DNA from 3 places in the Caldimonas hydrothermalis genome. Region 2 is predicted to be linked to each of the others. Evidence: riboswitches for the same ligand, from Rfam matches in the RefSeq annotation. Region 2 holds a riboswitch; each other region holds the start of a gene.
What was found. A riboswitch is a leader RNA that binds a small molecule or an ion and turns the genes downstream of it on or off. The one in region 2 is predicted to bind cobalamin.
Positions count from the first base shown of each region.

Region 1: it holds a riboswitch for cobalamin, as region 2 does, so the genes downstream of both, AC1ECW_RS12620 (acyl-CoA thioesterase) here and AC1ECW_RS05160 (ZrgA family zinc uptake protein) in region 2, are expected to answer to the same signal.
Region 3: it holds a riboswitch for cobalamin, as region 2 does, so the genes downstream of both, AC1ECW_RS13970 (TonB-dependent receptor domain-containing protein) here and AC1ECW_RS05160 (ZrgA family zinc uptake protein) in region 2, are expected to answer to the same signal.

Region 1 covers NZ_JBWQXA010000010.1:8,795-14,201, forward strand. The annotation lists gene AC1ECW_RS12605 (aldo/keto reductase) at 1-214, opposite strand, end outside; gene ychF (redox-regulated ATPase YchF) at 285-1,379, opposite strand; gene AC1ECW_RS12615 (GNAT family N-acetyltransferase) at 1,401-1,913, opposite strand; gene AC1ECW_RS12620 (acyl-CoA thioesterase) at 1,894-2,658, opposite strand; cobalamin riboswitch at 2,797-3,003, opposite strand; gene metE (5-methyltetrahydropteroyltriglutamate--homocysteine S-methyltransferase) at 3,007-5,295, opposite strand; gene AC1ECW_RS12630 (LysR family transcriptional regulator) at 5,406-5,407, shown strand, end outside.
Region 2 covers NZ_JBWQXA010000003.1:28,352-33,758, forward strand. The annotation lists gene ntrC (nitrogen regulation protein NR(I)) at 1-972, shown strand, start outside; gene AC1ECW_RS05150 (exodeoxyribonuclease III) at 991-1,755, opposite strand; gene AC1ECW_RS05155 (hypothetical protein) at 2,125-2,463, shown strand; cobalamin riboswitch at 2,461-2,718, shown strand; gene AC1ECW_RS05160 (ZrgA family zinc uptake protein) at 2,789-3,328, shown strand; gene AC1ECW_RS05165 (hypothetical protein) at 3,336-3,797, shown strand; gene AC1ECW_RS05170 (DUF2149 domain-containing protein) at 3,794-4,120, shown strand; gene cobN (cobaltochelatase subunit CobN) at 4,117-5,407, shown strand, end outside.
Region 3 covers NZ_JBWQXA010000012.1:14,493-19,899, forward strand. The annotation lists gene mfd (transcription-repair coupling factor) at 1-221, shown strand, start outside; gene serB (phosphoserine phosphatase SerB) at 258-959, shown strand; gene rraA (ribonuclease E activity regulator RraA) at 1,000-1,497, opposite strand; gene AC1ECW_RS13960 (Lrp/AsnC family transcriptional regulator) at 1,494-1,985, opposite strand; gene AC1ECW_RS13965 (EamA family transporter) at 2,102-3,007, shown strand; cobalamin riboswitch at 3,026-3,272, shown strand; gene AC1ECW_RS13970 (TonB-dependent receptor domain-containing protein) at 3,335-5,176, shown strand; gene AC1ECW_RS13975 (FecCD family ABC transporter permease) at 5,197-5,407, shown strand, end outside.

The DNA.
Region 1 (5,407 bases), on a different contig from region 2:
GCGCTCGCAGGTGCGGCGCCAGCGCCAGGGCCTCGCCGAACAAGGCTTCGACGGTGTAGCCGCCGTAGATGTCGGCATGGTCGAAGCTCGTCACACCCAGCTCGACGCATTGCTCGATCCAGCGCAGCCGCTCCTGTGGTGTCCAGCCCCACTGGTCCAGGCGCCAGCAGCCGGCCACGATGGGCGAGAGCAGAGCGGGGGAGGCAGGTTTCATGGCGGTTACCTCGGCTGGAAACAAACGAGGCGCCCACAAAGGGCGCCTCGTCCAGGGGAGCGATGGGGGCTCAGACGTTGAACAGGAAGTGCATCACATCGCCGTCCTTGACGATGTACTCCTTGCCCTCGGCGCGCATCTTGCCGGCATCCTTGGCGCCTTGTTCTCCGCCATAGGCGATGTAGTCGTCGTAGGCGATGGTTTGCGCACGGATGAAGCCGCGCTCGAAGTCGGTGTGGATGACCCCGGCGGCCTGGGGGGCCGTGGCGCCGATGGGCACGGTCCAGGCGCGCACTTCCTTCTCGCCGGCGGTGAAGTAGGTCTGCAGGCCCAGCAGCTTGAAAGCAGCGCGGATCAGGCGGTTCAGGCCGGGCTCGTCCTGGCCCATGGCCTGCAGGAACATGAGCCGGTCTTCGTCGCTCATGTCGGCCAGCTCGGCCTCGGTCTTGGCGCAGATGGCCACCACCGGTGCGTTCTGCCGTGCGGCGTAGTCCTTCAGGCGGTCGAGCAAGGGGTTGTTCTCGAAGCCGTCCTCGGCCACGTTGCCCACGAACATCGCCGGCTTGGCGGTGATCAGGCACAGCGGCTTGAGCACGGCCAGCTCTTCCTTGCTGAAGTCGATCGTGCGCACCGGCTGGCCCTCGTTCAGCGCGGCCTGGCACTTGCTCAGCACATCCACCAGGCGCTGAGCCTCCTTGTCGCCGCCGGCACGCGCCACCTTGGTGTAGCGCAGCAGGCTCTTTTCCACCGTGGCCAGGTCGGCCAGGCACAGTTCGGTCTGGATCACCTCGATGTCGGAGATGGGATCGACCCGGCCGGCCACATGGATGATGTTCTCGTCCTCGAAGCAGCGCACCACGTTGACGATGGCGTCGGTCTCACGGATGTGGCTGAGGAACTGGTTGCCCAGGCCCTCGCCCTTGGACGCGCCCGCCACCAGGCCGGCGATGTCCACGAACTCCACGATGGCCGGCACCACCCGTTCGGGCTTGACGATCTCGGCAAGCTTGGCCAGGCGCGGGTCGGGCAGCTCCACGATGCCCACATTGGGCTCGATGGTGCAGAAGGGGTAGTTCTCGGCGGCGATGCCGGCCTTGGTGAGGGCGTTGAAGAGCGTGGACTTGCCCACGTTGGGCAGGCCCACGATGCCGCATTTCAGGCTCATGGTGTCTCGGGCTCGGCGGGGTCAAACCTCGGATTTTACCGGGGCGTGGCAGACGTCCGGCAGCGCGCAGGCGACCGGACGGCGCACCACCACACGCCAGCCGGCCTGCAGCCCCCAGGGGGTGACTGGCCAGCAGTGGCGCACGCTGAGGGCGCGGATGAAGGGGTGTCCATGCGCACACAGCAGGGTGTGTACATCCGGGGCCTGCGCGATGGCTGTGTGCAACAACAAGCTGCCCAGACCGCGGCGGCGCAGTCGGGGATGCACCACCACGGCCAGTTCGCACACATGGGCCTGGGCGGTGTCGAACAGATGCAAGGCCGCCACCAGCCCCAGGTCATCCCCGGCCCACAAGCCCCAGGCACGTTGTTCGTTCCAAGGCAGGCGCTGGATCCACCCGCACAAGGCGTCGTCGTCGATGGCGTGGCCGAAGCGCGTGCGACGATCACGCCCGGGCAGCGCCAGCATCAGCAACTGCAAGGCGTGAGCGTGCGCCGGCTGCAGGGCTTGCAGCTCAAGTGTCGAGGGCCACATAGGTCATCGTCGCGGTGGTGCAGCGCCGCTGTTGCCCGGTGTCGGCCGACTCGATCCACATTTGCGCCTGAACCTGGATCGAGCGGCGCCCGGTGCGGCTGACCCAGGCGTGCACTTCGACGATGTCGCCCACATGGGCCGGGGCGTCGAAATCCACCCGCTCGCAGCCGGCCATCACCACCGTGCGCCGGCTGTGGCGTGTGGCGGCGACGAAACCGGCTTTGGCCATCCAGGCCATGGCCGGACCGCCGTGCAGGATGCCGCGGTGGTTCACATGGCTGGGAAAGACGATCTCGGCCACGGTACAGGCCTGGGCCGGTGGCTCGATGCTCGTGGCAGCGGGCACCGAGGCGGTCGCAGCACGCGCAGCGTGCGATGGGGGAAGCACCATCACGAAGCGCCCGCTCACGCAGGTGGCCCGATCGCCGCTGAGCAGATCTTCACGGACCAGCTCGGCTTCGATCCAGGCCGAGCGCTGGCCGATGTCGGTGACGCGCGCGTGCGCTTCGACGAGCTGACCGGCCGGGGCCGCGCAGGCAAAAGCCAGCTCGGTGATGCTGGCGGTCACCACGGGGCCGGACAAGGCCCGCGCGCCGACGATATAGGCCATCCGGTCCAGCATGGCCACGGCTGCGCCGCCGAACAGGGTGCCATGGTGGTTGGACTGGTCCGGCCACACCATGTCCACGGTGCGCAGGCTGGGCAGGGGCGGGGGCGTATCGTGCTTCGAGGCGGGCGAGGGCATGAGATGACGACTCCTTCACGGCAAGGGCAAGGCGTCGTCAAGGCCGGATGCAGCGGCAGACCCGGCGAGGGCAGGCTGGCATGCCGCCACCGTCAGGGTCGACCACGCGCCCAGATCAGGGACACCCCGCCCTGTTCACAGACACAGTGCTTCACGGCAGGTCTCCTGGCTCTCGGGTCATGGTTCGGGTCGGTCTTCCCAGCACGAGGCCAGTGACGTGTTGGACCGCGAACTCGCCGATCACAGTTGCGGGGGCAGCCACAGCGCAGGTCGCTTGCACGACCCTTCTGTCGTTCCCTTTTCATTCTTGCCGCGGGGCAAGAAACCGCGAAGCATTTTCACTTTACCTCAAGCCAGACACGGTGTGTGCTCGCGCAGCTCGCGCGCGGCGGCCACCATGTTTCGCAACGCGGGCAGCACTTCGTGCCACTGCCGGGTCTTCAGGCCGCAGTCGGGGTTGACCCACAACTGGCGGGGCGACAGATGCTGCGCCGCGCGGCGCAGCAAGGCCGCCATCTGCGCCGTGGACGGGATGTTGGGGCTGTGGATGTCGTACACCCCGGGGCCGATGCCGTTGGGGTAGGCGTGGCGCTCGAAGGCATCGAGCAGGTCCATGGCCGAGCGTGCGGTCTCGATCGTGATGACATCGGCGTCCAGGGCGGCGATGTGCTCGATGATGTCGTTGAACTCGCTGTAGCACATGTGGGTGTGGATCTGGGTGTGATCGGCCACGCCGTTGGCAGCCATCCGAAAGCACTGGCTCGCCCAGCGCAGGTAATCGGACTGGTCCTCGCGCCGCAAGGGCAGGCCTTCACGCAAGGCGGGTTCGTCGATCTGGATGATCGCGATGCCGGCGGCTTCGAGGTCCAGCACTTCTTGCCGCAAGGCCAGCGCCAGTTGGCGACAAGTCCGCTCCCGCGCCTGGTCATCGCGCACGAAGGACCAGTTCAGCAGGGTCACCGGGCCGGTGAGCATGCCCTTGACGGGGCGCTTGGTTCTTGATTGGGCGTAACGAGTCCAGTGCAGCGTCATCGGCGCCGGGCGTTGCACGTCGCCGTACAGAACGGGCGGCTTCACGCAGCGCGAGCCGTAGGACTGCACCCAGCCGTGCTCGGTGACGGCAAAGCCCTCGAGTTGCTCGGCGAAGTATTCCACCATGTCGTTGCGCTCGGCCTCGCCGTGGACGAGTACGTCCAGCCCCAGGTCCTCTTGTGCCCGGATGCAATGGTCGATCTCCTCTTGCATCGCCTGCTCGTACATGGCGGCGTCGATCAGACCTTCACGCAGGCGTTTGCGTTGCTGACGAATGGCGGGCGTCTGCGGAAACGAACCGATCGTCGTGGTGGGCCAGGCCGGCAGCCCCAGGCGCTGCTGCTGGACGGCGCTGCGCTGCGCGTAAGGGCTGCGCCGCTGGCCGAGCGTATCGTCCCACGCGGCCAGTGCCGCTTGCACCTCGGGACGATGCACGCCGGGGCTTTCGCGTCGCGATCGAAGCGCTCGTCGCTGCTGCTCGAGCAGCGGGGCCACGCTGTCTCGTCCCTCCTTGAGCGCGCGGGCCAGGATGTGCAGTTCCTGAAGCTTTTGTATCCCAAACGACAGCCACGAGCGCAACGGCTGTGGCAGGCGCGTCTCGGCATCCAGATCCACCGGCACATGCATCAAGGAGCACGAGGGCGCCAGCCACAAACGGTCTTGCAAACGCTCGGCCAGCGGCTCCAGCCAGTCCAAGGTGGCGTCCAGGTCGGTTTTCCAGACGTTGCGGCCGTCGATCACGCCCAGCGAGAGCACCTTGGTGGGCGGCACCAGGTTCAGTGCGGCGTCGATCTCGCCGCGCGCGCGCACGGCATCGAGATGCAAGCCGGCCACCGGCAGGTGGGCGGCCAGGTACAGGTTGTCGCGCAGCGCGCCGAAGTAGGTGGTCACCAGCAGTTGAACCGGCACGGCCTTGAGGGTGTGGTAGGCCAGGTTGAAGGCGTGACGCCAGCGCTCGTCCAAGTCTTGTACCAGCGCCGGCTCATCCATCTGCACCCAGGTGGCGCCGGCGCGGTGCAGGCGTTCGAGCCACTGTGCATAAACCGGCAGCAGCCTGGGCAGCAGGTCCAAGGGGTCGGAGCCGTCGCGCGCCTTGCCCAAGCGCAGCAAGCTCACCGGCCCGAGCAAGACGGGCTTGCCTCGCACCCCCAGGGCGCGGGCCTGTTCCCATTGCGCCTGCAGCCACGCATCGTCGAGCTGGAATTCGGTGTGGGCGTCGAACTCCGGCACGAGATAGTGGTAGTTCGTGTCGAACCATTTGGTCATCTCCGCAGCGGCTACCGGGTCGGCGCTGCAGTGGGCATGGGCGCGGCCGCGCGCGGCACGAAAGTACACCGACCATCGGTCGAGCCCGGCGGCCTGCGCGCGTGCCGGCAGGCATCCCAGCGCCGCGCAGGTGTCCAGCACATGGTCATACAGCGAAAAGTCGCCCACCGGGACCCAGTCGAGCCCGTTCTGAGCCGCCCAGTGCCGTTCACGCAATTGGGCGGCGGTGTGCAAGACGTGATCGACGGGGACCTCGCCACGCCAGTGGGCTTCGAGGGCGAATTTCAGTTCACGGCGCGCGCCGATGCGCGCGAATCCGAGGTTGTGGGTGGTGACCATGGGCATGGGCGTCCTCCGTCGGGATGGGGGTGTTTGTCGAGGACGCGATGCTGTCGCAGGCAACGAATGAAGTAAAATGATGATTTGTCAGATTTCAATCAAAACGGTTCAT
Region 2 (5,407 bases):
CACAGCCCGCGCGCCAGCGGCCCCTTCGTCGCCATCAACACCGCGGCCATTCCCAAGGACCTGCTCGAGAGCGAACTCTTCGGCCACGAGCGTGGCGCCTTCACCGGCGCGCAGACGACACGGCGCGGCCGCTTCGAGCAGGCCGACGGCGGCACGCTTTTCCTCGACGAGATCGGCGACATGCCTTTCGATCTGCAGACGCGCCTGCTGCGCGTGCTCAGCGACGGGCAGTTCTACCGGGTGGGTGGCCACAACCCGCTGCGCAGCAATGTGCGTGTGATCGCCGCCACACACCAGAACCTGGAGGAGCGCGTCCGGCAGGGGGTGTTCCGCGAGGACCTCTTCCATCGCCTCAACGTCATCCGCCTGCGACTGCCGCCGCTGCGCGAGCGGCGCGAGGACATCCCCACGCTGGCGCGCTACTTCCTGCAAAAGAGCGCCAAGGAACTGGGCGTGGAAGCCAAGCGCATCTCCGATTCGGCGCTGGAGCGGCTGATGGCCTTTGACTTTCCCGGCAACGTGCGTCAGCTCGAGAACGTCTGCCACTGGCTGACTGTGATGGCGCCGGCCCAAGTCATCGAGGACAAGGACCTGCCGCCCGAACTGCTGGGTGAGGCCACGCTCTCGCCCAAGCCGCCGGTGTCGGTGCTGCCTGCGCAGCCGAGCGCGGCGGCGACGGCCGTGGCGCCCTCCGCCGGCCAGGCCGAGCCTGCGGCGCAGCCGGCAGACTGCGCCGGCGGGCCGGTGCAGGCCGCCGGTGACTGGCTGCGGGATCTGGAGCGCGAGGCGCGGGAGCTGCTCGCCTCCGGGCAGCCCGACGTGTGGGACACCCTGACCCGCCGCTTCGAGGCCCGGCTCATCCACACGGCACTGGCGCTCACCCGCGGTCGTCGCATCGAAGCCGCGCAGAAACTGGGCATCGGGCGCAACACCATCACCCGCAAAATCCAGGAGCTGGGGCTCGACGATTGAGGCTGGCGCCCGGCCTCCTCAGGCGATCACGGCCACCACCGGCGCATGGTCGCTGGGGCGCTCGTTCTTGCGCGGGGCCTTGTCGATGGTGCAGGCCGTCACCGAGGGTTTCAACGCCTCGCTCACCAGGATGTGGTCGATGCGCAGCCCCTGGTTCTTGCGGAAGGCCAGGTTGCGGTAGTCCCACCAGGACCAGCTCTTGGGCGGCTGCTCGAAAAGCCGGAAGGCATCGTACAGGCCCAGCGCCAGCAGTTGACGAAACTGCTCGCGTTCCTCGGGCGTGCAGTGGATCTGCCCGGCCCAGGCGATGGGGTCGTACACATCGCGGTCTTCGGGGGCGATGTTGTAGTCGCCCATCAGCACCAGCTTCGGGTGGCGGGCCAGTTCTTCACGCACCCAGTCGCGCAGCGAGCGCATCCACTGCATCTTGTATTCGAACTTGTCGGTGCCCGGCGCCTGACCGTTCGGGAAATAGGCCCCGATGACGCGCAGATCGCCCACCGTGCCGGCGATCACGCGGGCCTGCTCGTCGGCAAAACCCGGGATGTTGCGCACCACGTCCTCGGCGGGCGTCTTGCTCAGCAGCGCCACGCCGTTGTAGGTCTTCTGGCCGAACCACTGCGCCGCATAGCCGGCCTGCGCAAACTGCGCGTGCGGGAACTTGTCGTCGGTGAGCTTGGTTTCCTGCAGCACCACCACCTCGGGCTGGTGCTGGCCCAGCCAGTCCAGCACCTGGGGCAGGCGCACGGCCAGGGAGTTGACGTTCCAGGTGGCGAGTTGCATCGGGGCACCGAGTGAGGGACGCGGGACGCCGAGTGTAGACGCTGCGCACCGGGCCGATGATCGAGCCCATGAGATCGTCCACGAAGGCGGTCTTGCCGCAGGCCAGTAGCACCGGCTCGCGGTGAGGGTCGAAAAAGCAGCCTGGCTACCAGACGGGCGCAAACCCGCCTTTGGCTGGCCAAAACGATCGAGGGCCTGTGGCCCCGGATCGCCCCACGATGACCGGCGTGGCGGCCCTGCAAGCGGCAGGGCGATGACTTGACCGCAGTATAAACACAAATGAGAATCGTTTGCAAATAAATCGTCGATCCCACGATGGCAAACGGACGCCCCGGCAGCTTCGGGGCTGGATGAACGGGAGAGTCAGCCATGGTCGAAGTGGGAACGTTGGCACAGGAGCATCGCGCCTTGGTTGCCCTGTATGGGCAGGTGCAAGCGCGTTGCAGCGCGCAATTGCGGGAGCAGGCCTGGCGGATCGATCACCTGGAGGCTGAGGTGATGCGCCTGCGCGCGGCGGTGATCGTGCAGCAAACGGCGCTGGCGATGGCGCGCGAAGACCGTCGTGTGCTGGAGGCCGCGCTGCCGGGCTTGCCGCGGCGCATGGAACTGAGCCGTCGCATCGAAGCGCTGGTCGAGCGCGTGCAGGTCTTGTTGCGCGAACGCTCGCACGGGCCCTGGGTGGTCGTCGATCGACCTGGCCCGGGCTGATAGGATGTGAAGGTTGGTGCTCGCAGTGCGGTTCACGCGCTGCAGTTCAACGGGAAGCTGGGGGACGCCGGCCTGCGCGGGCCGTGTCTAACCAGCGCTGCCCCCGCAACGGTAAGTGGACGGAGGATGCGTCTTCGCAGGACGCGCTCCCGCTTTCATCTTGCAGGCCACTGGTGATGGGTTGTCGGCATCCCCGGGAAGGCGATGAAGGTCGTTTCCACCAGCCCGGATACCGGCCAACAAGGTGGCCCGGCGTGATTGCCAGGCCGTGAGGCTCGTGCACCGTCGGGGAAGGCGGTGAGAGCGTTTCTCATCGCAAACGGTCATGTTCAAGTCGTTCTCGTGCGCGAGCTTCGTGCCGCGCCTGTGCGCCTGCCTGTGGGTGGGCGCTGGGTCTGTTCTCACGTCCGTGGCCTGGGCTCACGGGAGCCACAGCCACGGCCACGGTGCGGTGCGGCTGGTGGTGGAGGGCAGCACCCTCACCGCAGTCTTCGACGTGCCGCTGGAGAGCTTGCTGGGCTACGACTACCCGCCCCAGGGGGCAGACCAGGAGCGGGTGTGGAGCGAGCTCAAGACACGGCTGCAGGACCCTTTGAATTTCCTGCAGCCTGCTGCCGATGCCCGGTGCCAGGTGGTCGGCCACGAGGCCACCCCCGATCCGGCGGCGGCCGATCCGAACGCTGACATCCCCAACATCGTCTACCGTGCCGAGTTCCGCTGCGACCGGCCCGAAGCGCTCAACGCGGTGTCCTTCACCGCGTTTCGCGACCACCCCGGCCTGAAACAGTTGCGCGTGCAGCTTGCCTCGCCCAAGGGCCGCAAGACCGTCACGGTGCGCCCACGCTTCCCGGCGCTGACGTTTTGAGGCGACCATGCTCGAACTGGGTTTCCTGCAGATCGTGCAGTGGCTGCTGACGCCGGTCCTCGTGCTGCTGGCCTGCGCGTTTGCCTATGCCTTGTGGATGGCGGGCGTTGTCGCGGTCGAGGCCTGGCAACGACGTTCGCCGGGTTTCTCGTTGCTGCGCGGGGCCGACACCCTGACGCTGGACGAACTGGAGCTTCAGGCCCTGGCCCGCATGGAGCCGCTGCGCCTGCTCAGCCGCGTCACTCCCATGCTGGGGCTGATCGCCACGATGATCCCGCTGGGCCCGGCCTTGCAGGGCGTGGCCAGCGGCCAGGGGCACGCGGCGCTGTCGGTGTTCAGCGGTGCCTTCGCCGGCGTGGTGCTGGCCCTCACGGCCGCCTGCCTGGGCCTGGTGCTGTACTCGGTGCGCAGGCGCTGGCTGCTGGCCGAGCTGCTGGCGGTGAAGCGGGCGCGGGGAGCGTCGGCATGAGCCTGCGCTTTCTCAAGGTCTTCGACGAGGACGACGACGACCCGATGCTCTCGGCCATCAACCTCGTGGATGTCTTCCTGGTGCTGGTGGTGGGTTTGCTGATCGCCGTGAGCATGGCACGCCAGGGCGGGGCTGTGGCGGTGGGCGACGGGGCCCCGGAGATCGTGGTGCGCGAGCAGGGCCGGGAGGTGCGCTACCGCGGCAGCGGCTCGGTCGGCGAAGGCGAGGGCGTGCGCGCCGGTGTGGCCTACCGGCTGCGCGATGGCAGCATCGTCTATGTGCCCGAAGCCGCGTCTGCCCCGAGCGCGGAGCCGCCCCAATGAGTGGATGGCGGGCCTGGCTGCCCGTGGTGGCGCTGCTGATGCTGGCCTCAGGCGGCGGATTCGGCGGTGTGGCACAGGCGCGCACCCTGCTGTGGGTCACGGTGGATGTGACGCCGGCGTCCCGCACCGCGCAGGTCGAGCGTGTCGCGGCCGAACGGGGCTGGCAGGTGCAGCATCTGGACCATCCCTTGCAGGATCCACCCGCGGGCCAGGCCGCGCAGCGTCAGGCGATGGCCGAGGGGCTGGCGCGTGCGGACCTGGTGTGGATCGACGCCCCGCACCCCACGGTGGTGACGCGGCTGCAGCGCCAGTTCGGCGAGCTGTTCGAGGCCCATGCACGCCAGCGACCGGGCAGCCTGGTGTGGATCGTCCCGGCGGATGCGTCGGCGGGCACGCCGGCGGCCGACGACGTGGCCGCACGCATGGCGGCTTATCTGCGTGCCGGGGGGGCGGCAAACCTGCGCCATGCCCTGCGGCTGGGCGAGACCTGGCTGACATCGGGCCGCTCGGGCGCAGCAGTGGCAGCCATGGACTGGCCCGCGCCGCAGACTTGGCCGTTGCGCGCGCTTTACCACCCGCAGGCCCCGGGCTTCTTGGCCGACGTCCAGGACTGGCAGCGCTGGCGGGCCGGGCGTGCGAATCGGCCGACCGTGGCTGTGCTGGTACACCGCCACCATTTCATCGACGGGGAAACGGCCTGGCTCGACCGGTGGTTGCAGCTGTTCGAGGCCCAGGGGCTCGACGCCTATGCCGTCTTCGGGCAGCAGCTCGATGCCAACGGGCTGCGTGAGCTGCTCGGTGCTGCGCCACCGCGGGTGCTGGTGCTGCATCAGATCAGTTCGCAGTCGGCGGCCTTGCAGGCCTTGTTCCAGGCATGGGGCACGCCGGTGCTGGCCACTCAGCCCTACCGCCATGGCGATACGGCCACCTGGGAGCGTGACCCCACGGGTCTGAAGCTGGCCGACGCCCCCTTCTACCTGGTGCAGCCCGAGGCGGCCGGGGCCATCGACCCCGTGGTGGTGACCGCCCATGCCGATGGCGGGCGGCGCACCGAGCTGATCGAGCGCCAGGCCCAGGCCGTGGCGGACAAGGCACGGCGCCTGGTGGCCCTGCGCGATACGCCCGCGGCGCACCGGCAGCTCGTGGCCATGGTCTACAACTACCCGCCCGGTGGCAGCCACTTCGGAGCGTCTTTCCTGAACGTGCCACGCAGCCTGGAGGTGGTGAGCGCCAGCCTGGCCGAGGCCGGCTACCGGGTGCCGCCGACCCGGGAGGCCGAGTGGATCG
Region 3 (5,407 bases), on a different contig from region 2:
AGATCGACGCTGCGCCCACGGGCATGAGCATCACCTTCCGCCCCAACCCGCCCATCGATGCAATGCGCATCATCGAGCTGGTGCAGAAGAACCGCCACATCAAGCTGGCCGGCAACGACAAGCTGCGCATTGACAAGGCCCTGCCCGAACCCAAGGATCGCGCCCAGTTCATCCGCGACGTGCTGCGCTCGCTGGGCGCGCCGGTGGCAACCCCGGCCTGAGCCCGACGCAAGAGACTGCCCTCCCCTTCTCCTGCCATGACCACCTTCATCGAATACGCCCCCGGGCTCGTCATCCGCGGCTTCACCCCGCCGCTGCGCCTGGCTGACTACAAGGCCATCGCCTTCGACATGGATTCCACGCTGATCAACATCGAGTGCATCGACGAGATCGCCGACGCCGTGGGCAAGAAGGCCGAAGTGGCCGCCATCACCGAAGCCGCGATGCGCGGCGAGATCACCGACTTCAAGGACAGCCTGCGCCGCCGTGTGGCGCTGCTCAAAGGGGTGCCCGAAGACGCGCTGATGGAGGTCTACACCCAGCGCCTGCGCCTGAACCCGGGTGCGGCCGAACTCATCGCCGCCTGCCGCGCCGCGGGCTTGCGCACCCTGCTCGTGTCGGGCGGCTTCACCTTCTTCGCCGACCGCGTGCGCGAGCGCTTGGGGCTGGACCACGCCCATTCGAACGTGCTGGAAATCGAGAACGGCCGGCTCACCGGTCGAGTGGTGGGCGACATCGTGGACGGCGAAGAAAAGAAGCGCCAGCTCCTGGCCCTGTGCCAACGCCTGGGCTGCCCGCCCTCACAAGCCATCGCCGTGGGCGACGGCGCCAACGACCTCCTGATGATGGCCGCCGCCGGTCTGAGCGTGGCTTACCACGCCAAGCCCAAGGTGCGCGAGCAGGCGATGGTGGCGATCAACCTTGGCGGTCTGGATCGCTTGCTGGACGTGCTGCATTGAAGCGCCAAGCCCGCATCGGTTGGTCCGTGCGGGCTGAATGTCAGCCTCGTGCCGGCATCACCACGATGCCGTCTTCGTCGGCGAACAACCATTCGCCCGGACGCACCCACACGCCCTGCACTTGCACCGGCACATCGCGCTGGCCCTGGTGGCGGCGTTCGGTAGGCATGGGGTTGAGGCCCAGGGCACGGATACCGACGTCGCATGTGCGAATCTCAGCCAGGTCGCGCACGCAGCCGTTCACCACCACACCGGCCCAGCCGTTCTTCGCCGCCGCGGCGGCGATGTTGCCGCCCACCAGCGCGCGGGCCAGCGAGGCGCCGCCGTCCACCACCAGCACCTGGCCGTGGCCCGGTCCTTCCAGCAAGGCTTTCACCTCGGTGTTGTCCTCATAGCACTTCACCGTGCGCACCGGGCCGGCAAAGCGGGCCTTGCCGCCGTAGCTGTGGAACACGGGCGGCAACACGCGGAAGGCGCCGTCGGTGTCGGCCTTGTGCTCGTCGCACAGATCGCAGGTGGAGAAGGTCTCGAAGTTCATGCGTTGTCGATCTTCTTGATGGGCGGTTTGACGTCCTCGGGCCGGGCCGGCAGCATGGGCTGGTGCTCGCGCGCCGCGTTGAGGATGATGGAGGTGGAAGTTTCCGTGAGCAAGCAGAACTTCGTCACCACCGCATCGAGGTGGGCGACGTCGATCACCGCGATTTCCAGGATCCAACTGTCCTCGCCGGTCACGTTGTAGGCGTTGATCACCTCAGGCGTCTGCTGGATGAGCTTCACCACCCGGGCGTATTCGGCCCGCCCCACCCGCACGATGGCGCGGATGCCATAGCCCAGTTTGGCGAGGTTCACACTGGCGCGGTAGCCGGTGATGACGCCGGCCGATTCCAGCTTGCGCACGCGCTCGGTGACGGCCGGCTGACTCAGGTGCACGCGCCGGCCCAGCTCGGCCATCGACAGGCGGGCATCGGCCTGCAGTTCGGCCAGGATGCGGGTATCGTGATGGTCCAGTTCCAGGTTCAAAGTCAAGGCAGCTTCCTTCTTTGAGATTCACGGTGGATTGGCTTCATCTCCGTTGAATTCATCTTCATCGGCGCTTCAAGCTTTTCTAGCATAGCGGCTCAACACCTGACGACAACACGCTCATGTCCACCGCCACCTCTTCGCTGCCCTCCGCCCCCGCGCTCAGCCCGATGGTGATGCTCTGCCTCGCGGCCACCTGGCTGGTCTGGGGCTCCACCTACCTGGCCATCAAGTATGCGCTGATCAGCTTCCCGCCTTTTTTCCAGATGGGCACCCGCTTCCTGTTGGCCGGCGTGGTGCTGGCCGCCTGGATGCGCTGGCGCGGCGTGGCCTGGCCCAACGCGCACCAATGGCGCAATGCCCTGGTGGTGGGCACCCTGATGCTGGGCGGTGGCATGGGCGGCACGGCCTATGCCGAGCAGACCGTGGGCTCGGGCCTGGTGGTGGCCTTCATCGCGGTGGTGCCGCTGATGATCGCGGCCCTCAACCTGCTGTGGCGTGTGGTGCCCGCTCGCCTGGAGATGGCTGGCATCGCCGTGGGCCTGGCCGGCGTGCTGATGCTCACCCAGGGCGCCGGCTTCCAGGCCTCCCCCGCGGGGCTGGCAGCGATTGCGATCGCCTGCCTCACCTGGTCGCTGGGCAGCGTGCTCAGCCAGCGCAGCCTGCCGATGGCCCCGGGCGCGATGGGTTTCGCCAGCGAGATGATCTGCGGCGGGCTCGTGCTGATGGCGCTGGCCTGGGCTGCCGGCGAGTCGCCCGCCTGGCCGCCCGAGCCGCTGGCGGTGGGCGCGTGGTTCTACCTGGTGGTGTTCGGCTCGCTGATCGCCTTCAACGCCTACATGTACTTGCTGGCGAACACGAGCGCCGCGCTGGCATCGAGCTACACCTTCGTCAACCCGGTGATCGCGATGGTGCTGGGCGTGACGGTGGCCGGCGAGCACATCACCGGCCCCGAGTGGCTGGCCGCCGGCATCGTGCTCGGCGGCGTGGTGCTGATGCTGCGCGGCACGGCAGCGCGGCGTCGATGAAGACGCAGCATCCGTCGTACTACAATTCCCCATGTTGGTGCTCGCCCGGCGGTCCCGCCGGGCAGTTAAACGGGAAGCAGGAAGCGCCGTCGGCCCCGCCGGCACGCCAACCTGCGCTGCCCCCGCAACGGTAAGCAGACGGGCACGCCTTCGGGTGCGCTCAGCGCCGATCCTCAACCACTGGCCGAGTCCTTCGGGTCGCGGCTGGGAAGGTGATCGGTGTGGATCTGTCAGCCCGGATACCGGCCAACAGGGGAGCGCGTGCGCGCGCTCGATGGGTTCTGGCCTGCGGGGAAGTGGGCTGGAACGATCATTGCCGTTTCAACCATGTCTCTTGCCCGACCCCTCCGTCGCAGCGCGCGATGGATTCTTGCGCCTTCTTGCGCACTTGCGCCGCTGGCTGCCGCTGCCCAAACGCTGCTGGCGCAGGCCCCTACACTGGACACCGTCATCGTCACGGCCACGCGCGTCGAGCAAAGGCTCGACGAGGTGCTCGCAGACATGTCCGTGATCGAGCGAGACACCATCGAACGCAGCGGCGCCACCACGGTGGCGGACCTGCTCTCGCGCACGCCGGGCGTGGAGTTCTCGCGCAATGGCGGGCCGGCGGCCAATACCAGCTTGTTCTTGCGCGGCGGCGACAACCGCTTCACGGCCGTGTTCATCGACGGCGTGCGCGTCGATTCTCAGTCCACGGGGGGCGCCAGCTGGAACGCCTTGCCGGTGGAACAGATCGAGCGCATCGAAATTCTGCGCGGACCGGCCGCCGCCGTTTACGGATCGGACGCCATCTCCGGCGTGGTGCAGATCTTCACGCGCAAGGGCGAGGGTCCTGCCACGCCGAGCATTGGCCTAGGCTTGGGCAGTCACCGTACGCGCAAGGCCGACATCGGCGTGCACGGCAAGAGCGGTGCCCTCGACTATGCCCTGAGCGTAGGGCATGAAGACAGCAAGGGTTTCGACACCCGCCCGGGCGTGGGCTTCGCCGACCGCGACGGCTACGAACGCACCTCCGCCTCTGCCCGCCTGGGCTGGGCCGTGGCCCAAGGGCATCGCCTGGAAGCCTCGGCGCTGGTCAACGACCTCGACTCCCAATACGACGGCTTTGCCAGCACGGCCGACGACCGTGCCTTGTATGACGTTCAAACCCTGGGCTTGACATGGTCGGCGCAGTGGTCGCCAGCCTATCGAATGCGCTTGAGCGCCAACCAAGGGCGCGACCGTTACCGCACCCGCCCCTCGCCGTATCTCACCGACACCAAGGTCGACAGCTATCTGTGGCATCACGAATACCGCATCGGCGCACATCGCCTGACCGCGGCTTTGGAGCGCCGCAAAGACAGCCTGGAGAACTCCGGCCCACCGGCCCTGGACGCCTCGCGCTCGCAAAACGCGCTGGCCTTGGGTTACGGCTGGAGCGATCGCGGCCACACGGTGCAGCTCAATGCCCGCCACGACGACGACAGCGAGTTTGGAGGCAAGACCACAGGGGCCGCCTCCTATGCTTACGCATTCGCACCCGGCTGGCGGGCCACCGTTGCAGCGGGCACGGCCTTCCGCGCCCCCACGCTCTACCAGCGCTTCAGCCAGTACGGCGTGGCCGACCTGAAGCCGGAGTCCTCGCGCAACCTGGAAGCCGGCCTGCGCTACGCGCAGGGCAACAGCCAGTTCGGCGTGGTGGTCTTCCGCAACGAGGTGACGGACCTCATCAACTTCGGTGCCCCCGGCCCCTGCGCCAGCAGCTTCGGCTGCTACGAAAACGCCGGCAAGGCGATCCTGAAAGGCGTGACCCTCTCGGGCGCGCACCGCCTGGGCGCCGTCAACCTGTGGGGCTCGGTCGACTTCCAGAAACCGCTCAATGCCGACACCGACCGCCTCCTGGCCCGCCGCGCCCGCCGCCATGCGCAACTGGGCGCCGATGCCACGCTCGGCGACTGGACCGTGGGCGCCGACCTGAAGCTGGTCGGTGAGCGCTTCGACAACGCGGCCAACACCGTGCGCCTGGGCGGCTACGGGCTCGTGAGCCTGCATGCCAGCCGCACCCTGGCGCAGGACTGGACCGTGCTGGCCCGCGTGGACAACCTGGGCGACAAGGACTACGCGGTGGCCCGTACCTACGCCACCGGCGGACGCATGGTGTTCGTCGGCCTGCGCTGGTCGCCGCGCTGAGCCACTGCGCCTGAAGGCCCATGCGCTTCGTCCGCTCGCTGCCCCTGTTCTATGCCGTGCTGCTGGGCGGGGTGGCCCTCGCCTTGATGCTCGCTCTGGGGCTGGGCAGCCAGCGGCTGGACGCAGCCGAGGTGCTGGCGGCCGTGGCCGGCCGGCTCGAGGGCATCGGGGCGGACATCGTGCTGAATCTGCGCCTGCCGCGCGCGCTGTCGGCCCTGGCCTGCGGCGCCC